2 regions of the Bacillus sp. SRL543 genome follow, and region 2 is predicted to be linked to the other one. Evidence: a T-box and tRNA genes for the amino acid it is inferred to sense, from the RefSeq annotation. Region 2 holds a T-box; the other holds one or more tRNA genes.
What was found. A T-box is a leader RNA that pairs with one kind of tRNA and senses whether it is charged. The one in region 2 lies ahead of metG (methionine--tRNA ligase), so its partner is inferred to be a tRNA-Met.
Positions count from the first base shown of each region.

Region 1: it has a tRNA-Met gene. The T-box ahead of metG (methionine--tRNA ligase) is inferred to sense a tRNA for this amino acid. The anticodon was not compared.

Region 1 covers NZ_OZ481794.1:3,893,092-3,897,478, forward strand. Annotated here, with positions in the region: gene glgB (1,4-alpha-glucan branching protein GlgB) at 1-1,236, opposite strand, end outside; gene AC4E8B_RS19815 (hypothetical protein) at 1,428-1,625, shown strand; tRNA gene AC4E8B_RS19820 (tRNA-Glu) at 1,690-1,761, opposite strand; tRNA gene AC4E8B_RS19825 (tRNA-Ser) at 1,765-1,855, opposite strand; tRNA gene AC4E8B_RS19830 (tRNA-Asn) at 1,860-1,934, opposite strand; tRNA gene AC4E8B_RS19835 (tRNA-Ile) at 1,936-2,012, opposite strand; tRNA gene AC4E8B_RS19840 (tRNA-Gly) at 2,018-2,091, opposite strand; tRNA gene AC4E8B_RS19845 (tRNA-His) at 2,100-2,175, opposite strand; tRNA gene AC4E8B_RS19850 (tRNA-Phe) at 2,207-2,282, opposite strand; tRNA gene AC4E8B_RS19855 (tRNA-Asp) at 2,445-2,520, opposite strand; tRNA gene AC4E8B_RS19860 (tRNA-Met) at 2,667-2,740, opposite strand; tRNA gene AC4E8B_RS19865 (tRNA-Ser) at 2,908-3,000, opposite strand; tRNA gene AC4E8B_RS19870 (tRNA-Ile) at 3,014-3,090, opposite strand; tRNA gene AC4E8B_RS19875 (tRNA-Met) at 3,097-3,173, opposite strand; tRNA gene AC4E8B_RS19880 (tRNA-Ala) at 3,200-3,275, opposite strand; tRNA gene AC4E8B_RS19885 (tRNA-Pro) at 3,291-3,367, opposite strand; tRNA gene AC4E8B_RS19890 (tRNA-Arg) at 3,485-3,561, opposite strand; tRNA gene AC4E8B_RS19895 (tRNA-Leu) at 3,581-3,669, opposite strand; tRNA gene AC4E8B_RS19900 (tRNA-Gly) at 3,676-3,750, opposite strand; tRNA gene AC4E8B_RS19905 (tRNA-Leu) at 3,760-3,844, opposite strand; tRNA gene AC4E8B_RS19910 (tRNA-Lys) at 3,868-3,943, opposite strand; tRNA gene AC4E8B_RS19915 (tRNA-Thr) at 3,953-4,028, opposite strand; tRNA gene AC4E8B_RS19920 (tRNA-Val) at 4,034-4,109, opposite strand; rRNA gene rrf (5S ribosomal RNA) at 4,118-4,234, opposite strand; rRNA gene AC4E8B_RS19930 (23S ribosomal RNA) at 4,356-4,387, opposite strand, start outside.
Region 2 covers NZ_OZ481794.1:2,488,120-2,492,506, reverse strand. Annotated here, with positions in the region: gene AC4E8B_RS12530 (acyl-CoA thioesterase) at 1-385, shown strand, start outside; gene metG (methionine--tRNA ligase) at 435-2,072, opposite strand; T-box leader at 2,236-2,490, opposite strand; gene AC4E8B_RS12520 (STAS domain-containing protein) at 2,707-3,558, shown strand; gene AC4E8B_RS12515 (hypothetical protein) at 3,698-4,141, shown strand; gene AC4E8B_RS12510 (polymer-forming cytoskeletal protein) at 4,155-4,387, shown strand, end outside.

The DNA.
Region 1 (4,387 bases), 1.4 Mb from region 2:
CTTGAAAGCATATAAAAGAGAAAATGTGATATTGCCATGCTTCCCGGTTCTTGCCTCTGGACTGGTTTCCATATAGGCCAGTACATCATTCATCCAGCCCATATTCCATTTGTAATGAAAGCCAAGGCCCCCATAATGGGCTGGAGAGGTCACCAGCGGGAGATTTGATGAATCTTCAGCTGCTAGAAAAATGGAGGGATCATATTGCCTGATTGTGCTGTTGAGCTTGCGGAGGAATTCAATTCCAAACGGATTCTGATGCTGTTCTTGCGAATTGGGCCAATAAATGATATTAGATACAGCATCCATCCTGAACCCATCTATATGATAGGTTTCAAGCCAGAATAAAGCATTGGAGATTAAGAAGCTCTGCACTTCCTTGCGGCCCAGATCAAAGTTTGAAGTGCCCCATACATAATTCTCCCTATCCTTCTCATTCTTATATTCAAAAAGGTGGGTTCCGTCAAAATTATAGAGTCCATGGGCATCTTTGCAAAAGTGGCCGGGAACCCAGTCGAGAATGACACCGATGTTATGCTGATGGCATTGGTCGACAAAATACATTAAATCCTGCGGCTTGCCATACCGGCTGGTCGCGGAAAAATACCCTGTACCCTGATAGCCCCATGAGGCATCGAGCGGATGCTCGACAAGAGGGAGCAGTTCAACATGTGTAAACCCATGTTCAAGGACATAGGGCACAACTTCATCCGCCAGCTCCCTGTAATTCATCAGCCTGTTATTATTTTTTCGTTTCCACGTTCCGGCATGCATTTCATATATGACAGCCGGTTCTGCAAAGGTATTTTTCTTCATCCTGCTTTTCAGCCAAGACTGATCATTCCATTTATAGCCTTCAAGCGGCCATACGACTGAAGCAGTGCCGGGTCTTTTCTCAGAATAGAATGCATATGGATCAGCTTTGTGCAGCCTGGTGCCTCCTTGTGTCAATATTTCATACTTATAGAGGCAGCCTGCCAAATCCTTCTCGACTACTATGTGCCATACCCCTTCATTATTCATTCTATGTAATTTGAAACCTTCCCCATTCCAGCTGTTAAAGTCCCCAACAACCCTGACCTCCTTAGCATTTGGAGCCCATACAGCAAATCTGGTGAGGATTTTGCCTTCTTCATGTATCAAGTGGGCACCAAAAAGGCGGTGGCTGTCAAAAAGGGTGCCTTCATGAAATAAATGCATTTGATAGTCAGTGGGAAACATCGTTTTCACAGCCATCCTTCTCTCCAACAGATTTAAAAATCATCGACTTTCTTTTTATATTCGTCTTATTCATAAAAATACCTTGTAAAAAAATTTTAAATTTTTCGATATTTTCTCTTATAATTCGATTAATTTTGTAAACTTGAGTTGGTTTTCAAGGAAAATGCCTATAATAAGCATATGTTTTTATGAAGGGGGGATTGAAGATGGCAAATCAAGAAGAAGAGTTTCTTCTCAGGGAAAAGCAAGAAGCCGGAGAAAGGCTGCCTCTGTTCGGGCCTGCAGATGGAAAAATCCTTGCGACGGGAGATATGTTCAGGGGGCCCTATACAGGGATTGCATCAGAAATAGATTTAAATAATCCGGGAAACCGGCTGCAAAAAAACGAAGAACTTCCCGATTAAACACAATGATTCAGAAAAGATGCATACAAAAAAGCTGCCAGCATTTGCTGACAGCTTTTTTGTATGACCCCTACGGGATTCGAACCCGTGTTACCGCCGTGAAAGGGCGGTGTCTTAACCGCTTGACCAAGGGGCCTTATGGCGGAGAAGGAGGGATTTGAACCCTCGCGCCGGTTGCCCGACCTACACCCTTAGCAGGGGCGCCTCTTCAGCCACTTGAGTACTTCCCCATATTGGCTCCGCAGGCAGGACTCGAACCTGCGACCGTTCGGTTAACAGCCGAATGCTCTACCACTGAGCTACTGCGGAATGGTGGGCCTAAATGGACTCGAACCATCGACCTCACGCTTATCAGGCGTGCGCTCTAACCAGCTGAGCTATAGGCCCACTTTTGGAGCGGGTGATGGGAATCGAACCCACGACATCAGCTTGGAAGGCTGAGGTTTTACCATTAAACTACACCCGCATATTTTATGGGGCGACTGATGGGAATCGAACCCACGAATGTCGGAACCACAATCCGATGCGTTAACCACTTCGCCACAACCGCCACAATTCAATGCTTTTTCACAAAAAATAAATGGTGGCTCAGGACGGAATCGAACCGCCGACACAAGGATTTTCAGTCCTTTGCTCTACCGACTGAGCTACTGAGCCAAATAAAGTAATTTCCTAAAACAATATTTCATAAGTCCTTTGCTCAAAAGTTCTTGCGAACTTTTTTGCAGATTGCCGCAGAAGCTGTTCAATGAAGGTAGCAATCTGCTCTACCGACTGAGCTGCTGAGCCATACTGGGTATTGCTTTTCTAAATAAATAATGGCGGTCCCGACGGGAATCGAACCCGCGATCTCCTGCGTGACAGGCAGGCATGTTAACCGCTACACCACGGGACCAGTTTATAAAATAAGGTCTGAATTATGCCCGAGTATCCTTCAGGACTGTTTCTTCCTCTTCCAGATGGAACGGCAAGAAAATCCGTCATGATCACTCGAAGCATATTCATCGCAGTGCTGCTCATTACTGCACTGAGGACCAGGTATTGCGGGGGCAGGATTTGAACCTGCGACCTTCGGGTTATGAGCCCGACGAGCTACCGGACTGCTCCACCCCGCGACGATAAAATATAATCTTTCCTGTTTCCTGAATATTGCTTGCAAAGGACTGTCCCGGTCTCAGGAAGTGAACCAAGAAGCAGCTCAACCGGTACAACTCGCAGTCTTTTCAGTGGAGAATTGCTTGTTGCTCCACCCCGCGACGATAAAAGTGATTTAAAAGTATAATGGAGGAGGTAGAGGGATTCGAACCCCCGCGCGGTGTTACCCGCCTGTCGGTTTTCAAGACCGATCCCTTCAGCCAGACTTGGGTATACCTCCATATTAAAGTGAATGGTGGACCTTGTAGGACTCGAACCTACGACCGGACGGTTATGAGCCGTCTGCTCTAACCAGCTGAGCTAAAGGTCCTTAATTTGGTAGCGGCGGAGGGGATCGAACCCCCGACCTCACGGGTATGAACCGTACGCTCTAGCCAGCTGAGCTACACCGCCAAATCAAGTATTCTCATAAGGTTATATGGTGGAGCCTAGCGGGATCGAACCGCTGACCTCCTGCGTGCAAAGCAGGCGCTCTCCCAGCTGAGCTAAGGCCCCATATAGAATTTCAAATGGTCGGGAAGACAGGATTCGAACCTGCGACCCCTTGGTCCCAAACCAAGTGCTCTACCAAGCTGAGCTACTCCCCGTCATGCAAATGATAAGCGTCGAATTGCTTCATTGCTTCCTTATTCACATCATCCTGCAATTAGCAGTCAGGTGTTCACTCGTTGGCTAATATTCTTGCTTTCATTACATTAATAGTATGGCGCGCCCGAAAGGAGTCGAACCCATAACCTTCTGATCCGTAGTCAGACGCTCTATCCAATTGAGCTACGGGCGCATAATTAAAATGTTTTTAATGGTGCCGAGGACCGGAATCGAACCGGTACGGTAGTCACCTACCGCAGGATTTTAAGTCCTGTGCGTCTGCCAGTTCCGCCACCCCGGCAATCTCTGGAGCGGAAGACGGGATTCGAACCCGCGACCCCCACCTTGGCAAGGTGATGTTCTACCACTGAACTACTTCCGCATATTAAATTGGTGCGGGTGAAGGGAGTCGAACCCCCACGCCTTGCGGCGCCAGATCCTAAGTCTGGTGCGTCTGCCAATTCCGCCACACCCGCATAATTCATTATTAGAGATTGAATGGTGAGCCATGAAGGACTCGAACCTTCGACCCTCTGATTAAAAGTCAGATGCTCTACCGACTGAGCTAATGGCTCATTTGAAACTGGTGCCGGCTAGAGGACTTGAACCCCCAACCTACTGATTACAAGTCAGTTGCTCTACCAATTGAGCTAAACCGGCAAATATGGTGGAGGATGACGGGATCGAACCGCCGACCCTCTGCTTGTAAGGCAGATGCTCTCCCAGCTGAGCTAATCCTCCATATTAAAGCCCGGCAGCGTCCTACTCTCACAGGAGGAGAACCTCCAACTACCATCGGCGCTGAGAAGCTTAACTTCCGTGTTCGGTATGGGAACGGGTGTGACCTTCTCGCTATTGCCACCAGACTATTTTTTCAAGACAAGTATTATTATACCGTCTTTTTATTATTTTGCAAGAGGAATTTTAAAATTTTATTCACTCAAAACTAGATAATGTTGAAGAAGAAGAATGACAGAGTAATCAATTGTGGTTAAGTCCTCGATCTATTAGTATCTGTC
Region 2 (4,387 bases):
CGGCGGAAAAGTGCTATCCTATATTGACGAAATTGCTGCCATTGCTGCAATGAAGCATTCCAGCAGCATGGTAGTTACAGCTTCGATCGACTCTGTAGATTTTCTGTCTTCAGCATCTATCGGTGATGCACTCACCCTTGAAGCCTTTGTAGCTTCAACAGGAAGAACTTCCATGGAAGTTTATGTGAAAGTGCATGCAGCCAATCTTTTAACAGGGAAAAGGACGTTGACGACCGAATCCTTTTTAACCATGGTTGCCGTAAATGAAAACGGCAAGCCCACCCCTGTAGCAGGGGTGCTGCCTCATTCTGACGAAGAAATCAGGCTTTTTGCTTCAGCAGGAGCACGAAAGGAGAATAGAAGAAACAGAATGTTGATCCGATAAGAGATGAATTTCAGCCACTTCTATATTCATAAGGTAATCCCTTCCGCAGCTATTTCTTACAGGCTGCTTCCAGCCTTTCCAGCTCCTCTGCAATTCTCCCTTCCTCAATGCGCCGGAACAGGGGAGCAACCGTTCCTAGCTTTTTTTCTGTGATCCCAGCCTCTTTCCATTCCAGCGGATCCGCATTCAGCATAGCGTTTACCTTCATGCTGGAAAAAGGGAGGAAGGGGTTCAGGAGCCGGGCCAGATTTTTGATGATATACACACAAGTCAGCAAGGTATCTGCACATCTATGCGGGTCTGTATCAAGCGTTTTCCAGGGCTGTTCACTGTCAAAGTATTTATTGGCAGAGCGTACAAATGTGAAGATCTCCTCAAGCGATTCTTTAAGCTTAGCATCTTCAATCATGTCCCCGGTTTTTTTATAAAGCTGCTTAATATCACCCTGAACTGCTTCACTTATTTTTCCTTCCGGTATGAGGCCGCCATGATATTTTTCAATAAACTTAAAAGTCCGGTTAACCAGATTGCCATATGCCCCGAGAAGCTCACTGTTATGGCTGTAGATGAATTCCCGCCAGGAAAAGTCAGCATCCCTGTTTTCAGGGCCATTGACAGCAAGGAAATACCTGATAGAATCCGGTTCATATCTTTCAAGTATGTCAGGCACCCAGACTGCATAGTTCCTGCTTGTGGAAAGCTTCTTTTTCTCCAAGGTAAGATATTCGCTTGAAACCATGCGTGCAGGTTTGCCGGGCAGTCCCATTCCTAGTTGTATGGCTGGCCAAATGATGGTATGGAAAGGGATATTGTCTTTTCCATGGACATAATGCGAAATAGCATCGGCACCCCAGAACTTGCTGTCATCTTTGTTCTGCTGGCGGGCCCATTCCCTGCTGGCAGAAAGATAGCCGATCACCGCTTCAATCCACACATATATTTTTTTCTTCTCCATTCCTTCAACAGGGACTGGCACCCCGACATCCAAATCCCTTGTTGCAGCCCTGTCCTGAAGTCCCTCAGTTAAATATCTTCTTGTCAGGCTGCTGCTGTTTTCCCTCCATAAATGGCGGGAGCTGGCCTCCTCAGTCAGCTCCTCAAGCTGCTTCTGAAAATGTCTCAGCCTGAAGTAATAATGTTCGGTTTCCTTCATTTCCGGCGGTGTCCCGCAGATTTTACAAGCTTTATCAAGAAGGTCAGCCGGCTCAAGAATGGCCGAGCAGGCATCGCATTGATCTCCGCGTGCATGGCTGCCGCAGGAAGGGCAAGTTCCCTCGACATACCGGTCAGGCAGAAACTGAACACATGTCCGGCAATAAGTCTGTTCAATTGTTCTTGAATCAAGATGGCCATTTTCCAAGAGTGAAAGAAATACCTCCTGAACAGTCTGATGGTGATGGGGGGCATCTGTCCTAGTATAAAGATCGTAAGTAAAACCCATTTTTTCAAAGCACTCTGTAAACTCCTTGTGATACCGGTCAGCAATCTCTTTCGCAGATTTGCATTCATGCTTTGCCCTGATCGCTATGGGAGTGCCATTGCAGTCACTCCCTGATACATACAGTACATCTCTGCCCTTCATCCTGTAATACCTTGCCAGAATATCGCCCGGCAGCAGGCTTGCAATATGCCCTAGATGAAGGGACCCGTTTGCATAGGGCCATGCTCCGCCAATGAATATAGCCATGATCAATCGCCTCCTGATATTTTAGACACCGGCAGAATACTTCAAACAAAGAGCCGCGCTGAAAAGAGTGTGAAACAAGGTTGTAAACGAATGAGCTAGAAATGAACAACGAGGCACTATCAGGGCCAAATAAAAAAGCCCCGTCCTTTCCTATAGAAATATAGAAAAGGACGGGGCTTGCCCGCGGTACCACCTTTGTTCGCCTTTCGGCCTCTGCAAGTACGGGGCATAAATCTTTGCCCTTATACTGTGGGTTTGATAACAAGTACCACTACTTGCCGCAGCCTACTGACGAAAAACGCGTTCAGGACGGGGCTCGGAGACCATTGTTCAAACAGCCGCTTTTGCTTCTTTTCACCTGCCGAAGCTCTCTGGAAAAAAACGGATCTGTTCTACTTTCTCTCTTCATTGCCTTTATATTTTGATAGTTAAAGTCTGCCAGTGAGTTAAGGGTTATTATATGCACTTGCAGCATAAATGTACAGCAGTATTTTCAAAGGGAAGGGGAGAGCCAGGCTATTACAGCAAATGGCAACTGCAAATATTTGACTGTTTAAAAGCAAACCTTTATCATACAAAAGGCAGATATTTATAATGTTCTTACAGAATAGTCCAGATAAAGGGAAGGCTGATTATGCAGAAAAACCAGATGTTATTTGAATATCTTAGTGATAATTCTAAAAGAATTACTGACAAATGGCTGAGCACCAGAGCAAAAGAAAAAGGATCGATTTATTCTGCGGAGGCGGATAAAAAAATTGAAAGAATGCTCCGTGAGCAAAATGCCTTCACTAATAAGACCGTTTCGACCATCCTTTTGAATGACCGGACTATTTTTGAAAAGCTGGTCACAGAGTGGGCGAGCACAGTAGCTGAAAGCAGGGCAGATACCGATACTCCGATCTATGAGGTGATTTCAGCATTAAGCAAAGTGAGAGATACATATTGGAGCTTTGTTGAAGAATTCGCGAGAGAGAAAGATGAAATTGCCAAGGATGATATCCTCCAGTGGAGTCTGATCATTCATTCAGCTTTTGACATTCTCGCGCAGAAGTTTGCCGAACAGTATTATAAAATTACAAGAAACAGGCTGAGAGCACAACAGGATCTCATCCATCAGCTGGGCGCCCCGATCATCCCCATCATCGGGTCCATCGGTGTTCTTCCTTTAATAGGGGATATTGATACAGAAAGAGCAAAAGCAATCCTTGAGAGCGTGCCCCTTCAGTGCACAGAAGCAAAGCTTTCTTATTTGTTTATCGACCTGTCCGGGGTACCGATTGTTGATACAATGGTAGCACAGCAAATCTATCATATTGTGCAGACCCTTGACCTGCTTGGCATCAAGACAACCATCTCAGGCATCCGGCCTGAAGTTGCCATGACATCTATCCAGCTTGGAATAGACTTCAGTAAAATCAGTACACACAGCACACTGAAAAACGCCTTAGCGAAAATGGGGCTAAGCATGAAAACTGAATTATAACAAAAAAATGCATTCCTTGCTTGTAAGCCGGGAATGCATTTTTTTCGATGCAGTGGATATCACGGCTTCTCAGGCGGGCAAGCCGTACCGCGAAACTGAGCCGCTGCAGCATGGGAGTTCACTTTTTCAAGCTGGAGGAATGATGCCTGCAATTAGAAGGACGAAAAAAACCAAGCCAATGATGGCAAGGATGAGAGATGCAAAAAAAACTGGGCCCTTTCTGAAGAAAAATGGTTCATCTTTCTGGATGATCCCCGTTTGGGCGCTCACCATGCTGTTGATATGCCTCTGGGGTGAACCTCCGCTAGTTGAAAAAATAAAAGTGACTGCAGCAAATGCGGCACCAATAAAGAAAAGGACTTCAATAAACCTTACAGAAAAATATGCTGCCACGGCCCATGTGGCTAAAGCTTCAGCCGCCAGGGCAGCTATAAAGACAATAGTATTCTTGCTCATTATTATCACCTCAGCTTCTATACGATGGACGTGGAGAAAATGTTTCATAAAATATCAAAATATTGAAAATTATCCAAAGAATTTTCTGATCATTATGGTAAGATATAAAAAACAATTATGTTTGTAAAAAGGAGATTATCATGATTACACAAGGAGCAGGGAAACTGTCCATAAATGGAGTTGGATCTTCGGACGGCGGGAGCTTTGATCTAATAAGTGTGAACGGAAAAGGCACCGTAAATGGAAACCTTGAATGCCGCATATTTGATTGCAATGGCTCAGGGCAATTCAACGGAGACGTCCTTTCTTCTGAAAAAGCTAAAATCAACGGACATGCTGCTGTCGCCGGAAACTTCACAGGGGTTACGCTGTC